2 regions of the Mesorhizobium sp. CNPSo 4688 genome follow, and region 1 is predicted to be linked to the other one. Evidence: predicted binding sites of a transcription regulator. Region 1 holds the regulator's gene; the other holds the start of a gene.
The links. Region 1 encodes PhoB, which activates phosphate uptake and scavenging genes when phosphate is short. Its sites were predicted from a motif close to TGTCATNNANCTGTCAT; they were not measured.
Positions count from the first base shown of each region.

Region 2: phnF (phosphonate metabolism transcriptional regulator PhnF) is a predicted target of PhoB. The motif match lies at 3,823-3,839, and genes of this name have one in related genera.

Region 1 is NZ_JBWLUY010000010.1:211,152-218,471, reverse strand. It holds gene AC04SH_RS20810 (substrate-binding domain-containing protein) at 1-321, shown strand, start outside; gene pstC (phosphate ABC transporter permease subunit PstC) at 417-1,877, shown strand; gene pstA (phosphate ABC transporter permease PstA) at 1,874-3,190, shown strand; gene pstB (phosphate ABC transporter ATP-binding protein PstB) at 3,208-4,032, shown strand; gene phoU (phosphate signaling complex protein PhoU) at 4,074-4,778, shown strand; gene phoB (phosphate regulon transcriptional regulator PhoB) at 4,795-5,484, shown strand; gene AC04SH_RS20780 (ROK family protein) at 5,509-6,744, opposite strand; gene xylF (D-xylose ABC transporter substrate-binding protein) at 7,017-7,320, shown strand, end outside.
Region 2 is NZ_JBWLUY010000019.1:34,401-41,720, reverse strand. It holds gene phnK (phosphonate C-P lyase system protein PhnK) at 1-582, opposite strand, end outside; partial or broken gene AC04SH_RS28415 (alpha-D-ribose 1-methylphosphonate 5-phosphate C-P-lyase PhnJ) at 720-1,559, opposite strand; gene AC04SH_RS28410 (carbon-phosphorus lyase complex subunit) at 1,556-2,668, opposite strand; gene phnH (phosphonate C-P lyase system protein PhnH) at 2,669-3,280, opposite strand; gene phnG (phosphonate C-P lyase system protein PhnG) at 3,280-3,741, opposite strand; gene phnF (phosphonate metabolism transcriptional regulator PhnF) at 3,861-4,610, shown strand; gene AC04SH_RS28390 (zinc-binding alcohol dehydrogenase family protein) at 4,625-5,641, opposite strand; gene AC04SH_RS28385 (ABC transporter permease) at 5,710-6,675, opposite strand; gene AC04SH_RS28380 (sugar ABC transporter ATP-binding protein) at 6,672-7,320, opposite strand, start outside.

The sequences.
Region 1 (7,320 bases):
AACAAGACCGGCGTCGGCGTGTTCGGCCTCGCCTTCTACGAGAACAATGCCGACAAGCTGAAGGTCGCTACCGTGGAAGGCATCGTGCCTTCGACCGAGACGATCGCAACCGGCAAGTATCCGGTTTCTCGCCCGCTGTTCTTCTACGTCAAGAAGGCGCATCTCGGCGTCGTTCCCGGTCTCAAGGAATATGTCGAGTTCTTCCTTGACGACCAGATGATCGGCCCGGAAAGCCCGCTCGCCCAGTACGGCCTGGTTTCGGCTCCGGATGCCGAACGTCAGGCGCAGCGCGACGCGTTCGCTGCCGGGAAGAGCATGTAATCAACGACTGGATCAGGGCGCGGACCAAATCCGCGCCCTGATTTCGCTGCATGCCGCAACGGCGGCGGCGACCTGAATTTTCCCTGGGGTGGGTGATGTCGTCCTTGCTCGTACTCGCCATAGTCATCGCCATCGGCGTGGTCGCCTTCGTGATCGGCCGCCAGCGCGCCACGGCGCACGATACCGGCAAGGTCAAGCCGCATTCGCGCGCCCACTATCACGGCTGGTGGGCCTTTCTACTCGCCGTCCTGCCTGCCGTCCTGCTGCTCGCCGTCTGGGACATCGGCTCGTCCTTCTATCTTGACCGGCACATACACGCCGCCCTGCCTGAGCGCACTGTCGACTCCAAGGTCGCCAGCGAAGCGCTCGACGCCAGCCTGGTGAAGAGCCTCGCCAAGGGCCTGCGCCGGCTTGATGCCGGAACGCCGCTTCCCGCCACGTTCGCTGAATTGCAGCCGCTGCTCATCGCCAAGGGCGTGGCGCTGGCGACGGATACGCAGGACTATACGATCCCGATCGCGGTCGAGGCGAATGCCGTTCAGGACCGGCTTGGACTGTTCGGCGCCGTCATCACGTTGGCATTGTCGATCGCCGGCGCCTTCTACGCGATCAGGCAAATTGCGCCGCGCGCAAGGGCGCGCAACAATGTCGAGAGGCTGATGCTGTGGGGGCTGCTTGCTGCCTCGACTATCGCCATCCTGACCACGGTCGGCATCGTGCTGTCCATGTTGTTCCAGACGATCACCTTTTTCGAGAGCGTGTCGCCGATGAGCTTCTTCTTCGGCACGGTCTGGGACCCGCGTTTCTCCGCCGCGGGCTCGGCCGGCAGCCAAGGTCAGTTCGGTCTGATCCCGCTTCTGGCCGGAACGCTTTACATCGCATTCATTGCATTGCTGGTCGCGGTGCCGATCGGCCTGCTGTCGGCGGTCTACATGGCCGAATATGCATCGCCCAGGCTGCGCTCGGTGGTCAAACCGGCGCTTGAATTGCTGGCCGGTATCCCGACCATCGTCTACGGCATCTTCGCCGTCGTCACGCTGGGGCCATTCCTGCGCGACCTGTCGGCGGCGCTGACCGGTGGTTCGCCGTTCATCCAGGGCCAGAGCATCTTCACCGCCGGCCTGGTTATGGGCGTCATGCTGATCCCGGTCGTGTCATCGCTATCCGACGACATCATCACCGCGGTGCCGCGCGCCATGCGTGACGGCTCGCTTGGCCTGGGTGCGACGCGCTCGGAGACGATCAAGCGGGTGATCCTGCCGGCGGCACTTCCCGGCATCGTCGGAGCCATCCTGCTCACCGCGTCGCGCGCTATCGGCGAAACAATGATTGTCGTGCTGGCGGCGGGTGTCGCCGCCAATCTCACCATCAATCCGTTCGAGGCGATGACGACCATCACTGTCAAGATCGTCAACCAGTTGACCGGCGATCTCGAGTTCAACTCGCCGCAGACGCTGGTCGCCTTCGCGCTCGGCCTGACGTTGTTCGCGCTGACGCTGGTGATGAACATCGTCGCCCTCTACATCGTGCGCAAGTACCGGGAGCAGTACGAATGACCGACATTCCCCTGGATACGATGGCGGGTGCCGTTGCGCGTCCGCGCCGCGACATAGGCCTCAAGGCCCGTTATGCCGCCGAGCGCCGCTTCCGCATCTATGGCATGGTGGCGATCTCCATCGGCCTGGCGTTTCTGGCGATTATCCTGCTCACCATCGTCTCGAAAGGCTATACCGCCTTCTGGCAGACGACGGTGACGCTGCCGATCACTTTCGACGAGAAGGTCATCGACCCTTCCGGCAAGCGCGCCACCGATCCGAGCGTGCTGATCAAGGCAAACTATCCCAAGCTTGCCGATACGGCGCTGATGGCCAAGCTCGGCATCGACCCAAGCAACAAGCCCATGGTCATGAAGCTCAAGGGCTTCCTGTCGGAAGGCGCCCGCGTCCAGCTGCGCGACATCGTCGCCGCCGATCCGTCGGTGATCGGCACGACGCGCGACGTCAACATCCTGGCCGCGGCCAATCTCGACTCCGCCTTCAAGGGCCAGATCGACCTCAGCGTCGATGAAGCGCGCCGCAAGGTGTCCAACCAGCAGATCGACTGGATGAACAAACTCAAGGCCGACGGCGTGATGGCCGAGCATTTCAACACCGGCCTGTTCACCTATGGCGCTTCCAGCCGCCCTGAAACGTCAGGCATGGGTGTGGCGATCATCGGTTCTCTGTACATGATGATAATCGTGTTGCTGCTGGCGCTGCCGATCGGCGTCGCCGCCTCCATCTATCTGGAGGAGTTCGCCAAGAAGAACCGCTTCACCGATCTGATCGAAGTCAACATCAACAATCTGGCGGCGGTGCCGTCGATCGTCTTCGGCCTGCTCGGCCTTGCCGTGTTCATCAATTTCCTAGGCATGCCGCGTTCCGCCGCTTTCGTCGGCGGTCTGGTGCTGACCCTGATGACGCTGCCGACCATCATCATCGCGACGCGCGCCGCTCTTGCCGCGGTGCCGCCATCGATCCGTTCGGCAGCGCTCGGCCTCGGCGCCTCCAAGATGCAGATGGTGTTCCAGCACATCCTGCCGCTTGCCGCTCCCGGCATCCTGACCGGCACGATCATCGGCCTGGCGCGCGCACTTGGCGAAACAGCACCGCTGCTTCTGATCGGCATGGTTGCCTTCGTCGCCGACTATCCGAAGACGCCTTTCGATCCGTCGACCGCGCTGCCGGTGCAGATCTATCTGTGGGCGAACGAGGCCGAACGCGCTTTTGTCGAGCGTATGTCGGGCGCCATCATCATTCTGCTCGTCTTCCTCATGGCCATGAACATCACCGCGATCGTGCTTCGGCGCCGGTTCGAGCGGCGCTGGTAGAAAAAAGGCAATTTGGTATGAACATCATGACCGAACAGTCCCTTGAAAACGCAGTGGGCGACAAAATGAACGCCAAATCGAACGAAGTGATCAAGATGCGCGGCGACAAGGTCGGCGTGTTCTACGGCGAGAAGCAGGCGCTGTTCGACGTCAATCTCGACGTCCGCCAGAACCAGGTGACGGCGCTGATCGGCCCGTCCGGCTGCGGCAAGTCGACCTTCCTGCGCTGCCTCAACCGCATGAACGACACCATCGATTCGGCGCGGGTGACCGGCAAGATCACGCTCGACGAGGACGACATCTATGACAAGAACATCGACGTCGTCGAACTCAGGGCTCGCGTCGGCATGGTGTTCCAGAAGCCCAATCCGTTCCCGAAGTCGATCTACGAGAACGTTGCCTACGGCCCGCGCATCCATGGGCTGGCCAAGCGCAAGTCCGACATGGACCAGATCGTCGAGTCCAGCCTGAAGAAGGCGGCGATCTGGAACGAGGTCAAGGACCGCCTGCAGGAGCCGGGCACCGGCCTGTCCGGCGGCCAGCAGCAGCGCCTGTGCATCGCGCGCGCCATCGCGGTGTCGCCGGAAGTGATCCTGATGGACGAGCCCTGCTCGGCGCTCGATCCGATCGCCACCGCACGCGTCGAGGAACTTATCGACGAACTGCGCCAGAACTACACCATCGTCATCGTCACCCACTCGATGCAGCAGGCAGCGCGCGTGTCGCAGCGCACGGCGATGTTCCACCTCGGCTACCTGGTCGAGGAGGGCGCCACCGACAAGATGTTCACCAATCCCGACGACAAGCGCACCCAGGACTACATTACCGGCCGCTTCGGCTGAGCCGTCCAGCGGTTGAATTTTCAGGCACGAGGACCACGATCATGGGTGAACATACCGTCGCCTCCTTCGATGAAGAGTTGGGCCAGATCAGCAAGCTGATCCGCGACATGGGCGATCTGGCCGGGTCGATGGTCAGCGGCTCGACCAAAGCGTTGCTCAATTCCGACAATGCGCTGGCGCAACGTGTCGTGTCCGACGATGCCATCATGGACGCGCGCCAGCGGGAACTCGACGATCGCGCCATCACGCTCATCGCCAAGCGCCAGCCGGTGGCCAACGATCTGCGCGCCGTGGTGGGCTCGATCCGTATGGCCGGCGACCTCGAGCGCATCGGCGACCTTGCCAAGAACATCGCCAAGCGCGTCGGCACCGTCGGCCTCAGCGTCACGCCGCGCGACCTCTCGCATTCCATCGATGCAATGGCGCAGCTGGTGCTGATCCAGGTGCAAGGGGTGGTCGAGGAATATGCCGCCGCGGATGCGGCTGCGCTGGCAAAGCTCAGGAATGAGGACGAGCGCATCGACGTCAAATACACGTCGGTGTTTCGTGAACTCTTGACCTATATGATGGAAGACCCGCGCAACATCACTGCCTGCACGCATCTTCTGTTCTGCGCCAAGAATCTGGAGCGCATCGGTGATCATGTCACCAACATCGCTGAAAATGCGTATTATGTGCTGACCGGCCAGCAATTGCCCGCCAATCGCCCGAAGCAGGACGAGACGGCGATGGCCACTTCGGCCTGACAAGGGTGAACTGCTGATGATCGCGCCACGCATCATGGTCGTGGAGGACGAGGAGCCGCTGGGCGTGCTTCTCCGCTACAACCTCGAATCCGAAGGCTACCAGGTCGAGGTGGTGACGCGCGGCGACGAGGCCGAAATCCGGCTGCAGGAAAACGTTCCCGATCTGCTGGTGCTCGACTGGATGGTGCCGGCGGTGTCCGGCATCGAGCTCTGTCGCCGGCTGCGCATGCGGCCCGAGACCGAACGGCTGCCAATCATCATGCTGACCGCGCGCGGCGAGGAGAGCGACCGTGTGCGTGGCCTGTCCACCGGCGCCGACGACTATCTGGTCAAGCCGTTTTCCACGCCGGAATTCATGGCGCGCGTGAAAGCGCTGCTGCGCCGCGCAAAGCCGGAAGTGCTGTCCAGCGTGCTCAAGGTCGGCGACATCGTGCTCGATCGTGAATCGCACCGCGTTTACCGCAAGAAGAGCGAAATCAGGCTCGGACCGACCGAGTTCCGCCTGCTCGAATTCATGATGCGCCATCCCGGCCGCGTGTTCTCGCGCAGCCAGCTGCTCGACAATGTCTGGGGCGAGACGATCTATATCGACGAGCGCACCGTCGACGTGCATGTCGGGCGCCTGCGCAAGGCGGTCAACAATGGCCGCATGCCGGATGTGATCCGCACCATTCGCGGCGCCGGCTACGCTATCCGGGAAGATTAGGCACGCCGCACTGTTGCCGGCCTTTCAGGCGACATGCTTGCCCGCTTTCGCCTGAATGCCCGGTGCGAAAATCTCCTGGTCGACGAAGCCGAGCGCGCGCATGGCGCAGCCTTCGCGGATCAGCGGCAGTTCGTTGGGCTCGGTGTCGAAGGAAATCGATTTCGAGTGCTGGCCGCCGGCGGTCTGGGCAATCGCCTCGCGCAATGCCGGTTCGATCAGATCGAACGCGGCGGCGCTGACTCCGACCATGGCGACAGGTGCTGGATCGATCAGCGCGAACAGGCTGCCGAGGCCGAAGCCAAGCGCCTCGCCGGCCTTGCGGTAGGCTTCGCGCTCGGGGCCATCGGTCTCGCGGGCACGTGTGGCGAGCGCCCGCATGTCGGCGTCGCCGACATCGACCGGTTCGGCATCCTCGCTCATCATTTTGGCGCTGCGCCAGATGGCGTAGTTGCCGGCATAGGCCTCGACGCAGCCGCGCCGCCCGCAACGGCACAGCGCGCCGCCGGGCCGGTGGATCATGTGGCCGAACTCGCCGCCCGAGGAATGGGTGCCGGTGAACAATTCGCCCTTCAGCACCAGCCCCATGCCGATGCCGTGCGAGAGCAGGATAGCGATGAAATTGTCGCGGTAGCGCTCAGGCTGGCGCCATTGCAGCGCCACTGCCATCATGTTGCAATCGTTTTCCATGGTGGCCGGAATACCGAACTCCGCTTCCAGTATGTCGGCGAAGGCAATGTCGGTCAGCGGCGTGATCGGCGACCACAGCATGGCGCGCGCCTGCGAATCGGTGATGCCCTGGATGCCCATGGCAATGCGGGCAATGCTCTGAACATCGAGGTCGGGATCCTCGAGCCGCCGCCGCACGATTGCCGTGCATTCGCCGATCAGCTCGTCGCGCGGCATAGTCAGCGTATCCAGCCGGCGCTGCTCCTCGGCGACCACCTGGCCGGCATAGTCGATGACGGTGACGGAAAGGAAATTCAGCGACAGCACCACGGTCATCACCGCGGCGGCTTCCGGGTTGAGCGCAAGGCCAACCTGGGGCCGGCCGCGTTTCAGCGCACCGGTCTCGCCAGGCTTGCTCTCGGCCAGGATGCCTTCTTGAATCAGATCAGACGAGATCGCCGATATGGTCGAGTGGCTGAGACCGGTGGTCGCCGCAATCTCGGTCCTCGACGGTTGGCCTGCCCGGCGCACGGCCGAAATCACCATCGCGCGGTTGCGACGGCGCAGGTCGTCGTGGCGGATTCCAACCGACATCGTTTTTGTTTTCCTCCCGGTCCTCCTCGCGCCTCATGATAGTGAAGGCGTTCGGTGGTACCAGCCAAATATTGGCAGAAGCAGGCCGCGCTGTCATTGTTTATTGCGGGTCTCGAAAAAATTCCGCGAAGCCATCAGAATCCATCAGAATCGATGTTGACAGCGCCTCGCCGATGGACCAGTATTTTTTCGAGGCTCGAAAAAATAGAGCCTCTGTGTGCCGGCCTTCGGGCCAGTTTTGTCGCGCCGCGCGCGGCGCAGGGAGGATTATCATGAACAGATTTGCAGCCGCCATGCTGGCGGGTGTCGCCATGTCGCTGACGCTGGTGTCGGTCGCGCAGGCGAAGGACAAGGTCATCGGCGTGTCGTGGTCGAACTTCCAGGAAGAGCGCTGGAAGACCGACGAAGCGGCGATGAAGGCGGCGATCGAGGCGGCCGGCGACAAGTACATTTCCGCCGACGCGCAGTCCAATCCCGGCAAGCAGTTGACCGACGTCGAGAGCCTGATCTCGCAGGGCGCCAACTCGCTGATCATCCTGGCGCAGGACGCCTCGGCCATCGGCCCGGCGGTGCAGA
Region 2 (7,320 bases), on a different contig from region 1:
CAACAGATCGAGCAGGCGTGCCTGCACCGAGACGTCGAGGCCGCCGGTAGGCTCATCCATGAACACCAGCCGCGGGCCGGTGACGAGGTTGCGGGCGATCTGCAGGCGCTGGCGCATGCCGCCGGAAAAGGCGCGCGGCTCATCGTCGATACGATCCTCGTCGATCTCGACCCGAGACACCCAGTCGACGGCGGTGGCGCGGATCTTGCCGTAATGGCGGTCGCCGACCGCCATCAGCCGCTCTCCGACATTGGCGCCGGCCGACACCGTCATGCGCAATCCGTCGGCCGGGTTCTGATGGACGAAGCCCCAGTCCGTGCGCATCAAAAAGCGGCGCTCGGCCTCGCTCATGCGATAGAGCTCGCGGAACTGGCCGTCACGCATGCGGTAGCTGGCGGTGCCGGAAGAGGGCAACAGCCGCGTCGACAGGCAGTTGAGCAGCGTCGTCTTGCCGGAGCCGGACTCACCGACGACAGCCAGCACTTCACCCGGCCACAGGTCGAAGGTGACGTTCTCGCAGCCGACACGAGAGCCGTAGAATTTGGACAGCGCCGAGACGCGCAGCAGCGGTTCGTCGGTCATTGCGCCTCCTTACCCTCCCCCTTGTGGGGAGGGTCGGCGCGTAGCGCCGGGGTGGGGGTTGAGAGGGACGTGGATTGATCCAGACCCCCACCCGCGCCTTCGGCGCGACCTCCCCACAAGGGGGAGGTAGGGGCGTTGCGCCTTTTCTCGCAATGGTCGGTGTCGGAGCAGACAAACATGTGGCCGCCATGGTCGTCGAGGATGACCTCGTCGAGATAGACATTTTCGGCCGCGCACAGCGCACAGGGCTGGTCGAAGGTCTGCACCTCGAACGGATGGTCCTCGAAGTCGAGGCTGACGACATCGGTGAAGGGCGGCACGGCGTAGATGCGTTTTTCGCGGCCGGCGCCGAACAGCTGCAAGGCCGGCGAGCGGTGCATCTTGGGATTGTCGAATTTCGGCGTCGGCGACGGGTCCATGACATAGCGGCCCTCGACCTTGACCGGATAGGCATAGGTGGTGGCGATGCGGCCGTGTTTGGCGATGTCCTCGTAGAGCTTGACATGCATCAGCCCGTACTCCTCGAGCGCATGCATTTTGCGGGTCTCGGTCTCACGCGGCTCGAGGAAGCGCAGCGGCTCGGGGATCGGCACCTGATAGACCAGAACCTGCCCGGCGCTGAGCGGATGTTCGGGGATGCGGTGGCGGGTCTGGATGATCGAGGCGCTGGCAGTGTCGGTAGTGACAGCGACATTGGCGACCTTCTTGAAGAAGGCACGGATCGAGACGGCATTGGTGGTGTCGTCGGCGCCCTGGTCGATGACCTTCAGCACATCGTCGGGGCCGATGATCGAGGCGGTGACCTGGACGCCGCCAGTGCCCCAGCCATAGGGCATCGGCATTTCGCGCGAGGCGAACGGCACCTGATAGCCGGGGATGGCGATGCCCTTGAGGATCGCCCGGCGGATCATCCTTTTGGTCTGCTCGTCGAGATAGGCGAAGTTGTAGGTGGCGATGTCGGTCGGTTGGGCGGTCATTCCGCGGCCTCCTTCTTTTCGTCCATCGCGATGGGGTTCTCACGCGCTTCGTACGCGGCGCGCATGCGGCGCACGAGGTCGAGCTCGGCCTGAAAGTCGACATAATGCGGCAGCTTCAGATGCTCGACGAAGCCGGTCGCCTGGACATTGTCGGAGTGTGAAATGACGAACTCCTCATCCTGCGCAGCGGCGACGACATCCTCGCCGAGTTCGGCGGCGCGCAACGCGCGGTCGCAGAGCGCCATGGCCATCGCCTTGCGCTCGCTCTGGCCGAACACCAGGCCGTAGCCGCGGGTGAATTGCGGCGGCGCCTTGGCCGAGCCCTTGAACTGGTTGACCATCTGGCACTCGGTGACGCGAACACGGCCGAGCGGCACGGCGAAGGGCAGTTCCGGCACGTCGAGCTCCAGCTCGACCTCGCCGATGCGGATCTCGCCGACAAAAGGATGGTTGCGGGCATAGCCGCGCTGGGTGGAATAGCCGAGCGCCAGCAGGAACCCTTCATCGCCACGCGACAGTGCCTGCAGACGGATGTCGCGCGCCATCGGGAATTCCAGCGGCTCACGGGTGATGTCGCCGGGAACATGGTCCTGCGCCATCTCGCCGTCCGGCTCGATCAGGCCTTCGCGGGCAAGGATCGCCGAAACGCGCGGCATCGCCTCCGCTTCACCAACGCGCTGCAACGGCTCGGCGACATCGGCGCCGGCGGCAACCTCGGGGTCGAGCAGCCGGTGGGTGTAGTCGAAGGTCGGCCCAAGCAACTGGCCGCCGGGCAAATCCTTGTAGGTCGCCGACACGCGCCGCTCGACCAGCATGGCGCCGGTGTCGATGGGATTGCTGTAGCCGAAGCGCGGCAGCGTCGTGCGATAGGCGCGCACCAGGAAGATCGCCTCGATCATGTCGCCGCGCGCCTGGACGATGGCGAGCGCGGCCAGTTCACGATCGTAAAGCGAGCCTTCGCTCATCACCCGGTCGACGCCGAGCGCCAGCTGCTCGACGATCTGGTCGAGGCGCAGTGCCGGCACCGAACGGTCGCCGCGCCGGCGGTCGGCAAGCAGGCTGTGGGCATTGGCAATTGCGGCTTCGCCGCCTTTTACCGCGACATACATCTACGCCTCCATCGTCTTGATGCGCGTTGTGCGCGGCAGGCAGGCGATGCCGTCGGGGGCCGCGAGGATGATGTCGACGCCGCGTGGAAAGCGGCTGACATTTTGCTTCCACTGTTCGACGAAATGACGCGGCATCTGCGCCGGGGCGATGGTCGCGGTCTTCTCGATGCCGGGACCTTCGAGCAGCAGCGGCGCCCCGGAGACGAGATCGCCGACCTGCAGGATCAGTGTCGTCGAACGGTCGGGATAGTCCTGCGTGCCTTGCGAAAAGCCGTCGAGCGCCGCCATCTCCGCCGGGTTGGCGATCAGGGCGAAATGCGCATCGGCCGGCGTGTTGGCAAGCGACGCACCCGTGTGGAAGCCGAGCCAGGATTTGACCGCCGCGGACGCCTGCAGAGCGGGGTCGAGCCAGAGCGGCGTGTCGTTGTCGCACAGCGCCAGCGCGATGGCGCCGGCGGTGGCCGACAGCGGCGCCGGCGGGCGCGCGAAGACCGGCAGAGGCTGCACGCTGCCCGGCCGCGCCATGGCATCCATGACGGCGCGGAAGACGGTCTGGGCGTTGAACACCGGATCGGCGAAACCGCCGTCGATCGATTGGGCTGCGATGTCCATCAGTCTTCTCCGCGCACCATGGTGAAGAAATCCACTTTCGTTGCCGCCGTCTCGGCGTGGCGCTTTTCGCGCGCTTCGGCCTGGGCAGCGCGCAATGGCGCGACCAGCGCTGTCTCGACCGTCTGGCGCTGGGCTGGGTCCTGCCAGAGCGCGTCGGCGATCGCCGCCAGCTTCGCCTTCTTCCGGTCGCGGCCGAGCATGTAACTGTGGCCGACCTGCCCGGTCGGCAGCCGCACGGTGGCGCGGGTGACCGTGGTCTCGCCGACATTGAAGGGCGCGCCGCCGCCGCCGATGCGGCCGCGTACGGTGACCAGGCCGGTTTCCGGCCCGCGCAAAAGCTCGGCTTCCGAGGTCAGGCCGGCTTCGTTCCAGAGCCGGGCGATGTCGTCGCCGCCCGCCTGCGCCAGCGTCGCCATGACGGCTTTGCGCTCGGCCTGGTCGCGGGCTTCCTGTCCTCGCATGCAGCAACTCCCTTAACGTGTAAAATTTATCTAGTGATATAGACAACTATACAAATTATACCTATTATCTAACCCGTGTCCATGACGGGTGGATGACAGGGGCGTGATCGGGGGCAAAAATGGCCGGGCAACAGATGGCGAGCAGCATTGAACGGCGCAGCGGCGTCTCATTGTGGCGGCAGATCGCCGACCAGATCCTGCACTCGATCGCCGCCGGCGATTTTGCCGAGAATGCCGCGCTGCCGCCAGAGGTGGCGCTGGCCGAACGCTACGGCGTCAACCGCCACACGGTACGCAGCGCCATATCAGCGCTGGTTCAGGAAGGCGTGCTGCGAGCCGAACAGGGGCGCGGCACCTTCGTCTTGTCGCGCAAGCGGCTGTCCTACCCGATCGGCGCCCGCACACGGTTCTCGACGGGCCTGCAAGGGCAGACATCGGAACGGCATATCGTGCTGCTCACATCAGCGGTCGAGCCGGCCAGCCAGCGCGTCGCCGACGGGCTTGGGCTTGTGAGGGGCACTGAGGTGATCCGGCTGGAGACGCGCGGCGAAGCCGACGGACGGCCGGTGTCGCGCGCCGCCAGCTGGTACGAGGCAAAGCGTTTCGCAGGCATCGATGCCGTGATGGCGGAGACCGGTTCGATCACCGCCTCGCTCCGGCGTTTCGGCGTGGATGATTATCTCAGGCAATCGACGGTGCTGTCGGCACACCATGCCGATGCCGCCGACCTTGCCGACCTCAACTTGCAGCCGGGGGCCATCGTGCTGGTCGCCGTCGCCGTCAACGTCACGCCGGATGGCCGACCGATCCAGTTCTCCGAAACGCGGTTTCCGGCGGAGCGGGTGGAGCTGAAACTGTCGGCGCTGTAAGCCGCCTGCTGGCCTTATGCGATCTCTATCACGGCCTTGATCAGCCCCGATTTCTCATGCGCCCAGCGGGCGAGATCGTGCGGTGTGCCGGCCAGCGTGGTGCGGTGGGTGACGAGTTTTGCCAGCGGCACGGCGCCGTTGCGGATGGAGGCGGCGACGTGGTCGAAGTCGGCCTTGAGCGCATTTCGGCTGCCGACCAAGGTCATCTCGCGCTTGTGGAATTCGGGGTCGGAAAAGACGATGTCGTCCTTGACAACGCTCACCAGAACCAGCGTGCCGCCATGCGCGACGTGGGCGAAGGCAGATTGCACCGAGGCGGTGTTGCCGGTGGCGTCGAAAACCACGTCGAAGCCTTCGGCGCCGGTTGCATCGCGCACCAGTTCGGCTGCCGCCTTTTGCGAGCCGTCGAGCGTGGCGAAGCCGAGTTCGCCTTTGGCAAAATCCAGCCGCTCCGTGCTCATGTCGAGCAGGCTAACATCGAGCCCGGCAATGCGGGCGAAGATCGCCGTGCCAAGCCCGATCGGCCCTGCGCCGATGACCAGCGTGCGGGCGCCTGGTTCAGCGCGGGCACGGCGCACGGCATGCGCGCCGATGGCGAGAAATTCGACGGCTGCGGCATCGGCCAGCGACAGGCCGTTTGCCGGATAAAGATTCTGCGCCGGCACCAGGATCTGCTCGGCCATGGCGCCGTCGCGATGCACGCCGAGCACTTCGATCCGCACACAGCAATTCGGCTTGCCCTGCCGGCAGGCGATGCATTTGCCGCAAGCGAGGTAGGGGTTGATGATGACGGGCTCGCCGACGGCGAGTTCGACGCCTTCACCGGCCTCGACGATGGTGCCCGACACCTCATGGCCCATGATGCGGGGATAGGCGAGGAACGGGTGCTTGCCCTCGAAAATATGATAATCGGTGCCGCAGATGCCGATATGGCTGACCGCGATCAGCGCCCAGCCGGCAGGCGGAGCGCCAGGTGCGGCGCGGTCTTCAAGGACAAGGTCGCCGGGCGAGCGGCAAACGACGGCTTTCATTCAGCAATTCCAGTGTTCAAAAAAGGCGCCGGTCCGTCGAGCGGACCGGCGAAGACAGTCAGGGAGGATTATTTGCCGCGACGGCGCAAGCCGTCGAAGTAGACGATGACGATGATCAGCACACCGGTGATGATGCGCTGCCAGAAGGCGTTGACGTTCAGGAGATTGGCGCCGTTGTTGATGGTGGCGAGGATGAAGGCGCCGAGCAGCGGGCCATGCACCGAGCCGACAGCGCCGAACAGCGAGGTGCCGCCGATGACCGACGAGGCGATCGCCTGTAGCTCCCAGCCCTCGGCCTGGGTCGGATTGCCGATGCCGATGCGCGACGCCAGGAGCACGCCGACGAAGGCGGCGCAGAGGCCAGACAGCGTGTAGGCCATGTAGATGGTGCGCTGGACGTTAACGCCGGAGAGTCGCGAGGCCTCGGCGTTGGAGCCGACCGAGAAGAGATAGCGGCCCCAGCGGCTGTGATGCAGGAATATGTAGGCCGGGATGCCGACAAGGATCACCATCCAGAAAAGGTTGGGGACGCCGATGAAGGAGTTGCGCGAAAACTCCTGGAAGGCGTCGTTGTTGATCGAGATCGAGTTGCCGTTGGTCATCAACAGGCCGATGCCGCGCAGCGAGGTCAGTGTCGCCAGCGTGATGATGAAGGGCGGCAGGCCCATCTTGACGATGCCGAAGCCATGGAACAGGCCGATGGCGACGCCGACGAGCAGAGTCAGCAGGATGGCGATAAAGACCGGCACGCCGGCATTGATCAGCATGGCAGCGATGACGGTGGCGAAGCCGACGACGGCGCCGACGGACAGGTCGATGCCGCCGGTGATGATGACGAAGGTCTGGCCGACCGCCAGGATGGCGATCATCGAGCCCTGGCGCAAAAGGTTCGATATGTTGTTGCCTGAGGCGAAGCTCTGCGTCGCCACCGACAGGATCACCCACAACAGAACCAGCAGCGCCAGCAGCGTCAGCCCGAACAGGGCGTTGTAATTGCGTTTCGGCTTTTCGGCAGGAACGGCTTCGGTGCTCATGTCTGTCCTCCCAGCTTTTCTTGTTTCTCGGCGAGCGCCTGTGTGAGAATCTCTTCGTGGTCGGCGGTGCGGAAGCCATGTGTGGCGACCAGCTTGCCGCGCCGGAAGACGTGCAGCGTATCGGCCAGTTCGTAGACTTCCGGCAGATAGGACGAGATCAGGATGATGCCGGCGCCTTTCGACAAAAGCGCGCCGAACAGGCGATAGATCTCGGCCTTGGTGCCGACATCGACGCCGACCGTCGGCTCGTCGAAGATGAACAGCTTGGCGCCATGCGCCAGCCATTTGCCGATGACGATCTTCTGCTGGTTGCCGCCAGACAGGCTGGACGCCAGCGCGCCGCGCGTCGGCGTCTTGATCCGGAGGCCGGCGATCTGGCGGTCGGCCTCGGCCTTCTCCTTGGCGCCGGAGATCAGCATGTTGCTGGAAATGCGCTTGTAGATCGGCAGGTTGAGGTTGAGGGCGACCGGCAAATTGAGGCACAGACCCTGGTCGCGGCGGCTTTCCGGCGCCAGCGCCATGCCAAGCTTGATCGCGTCGTGTTCGGAGTTGATCAGCACCGGCTTGCCTTCCCACAGGATCTGGCCGGCCGACTTCTTGTGGCGGCCATAAAGCGTGGTGACGAACTCGCTGCGGCCGGCGCCG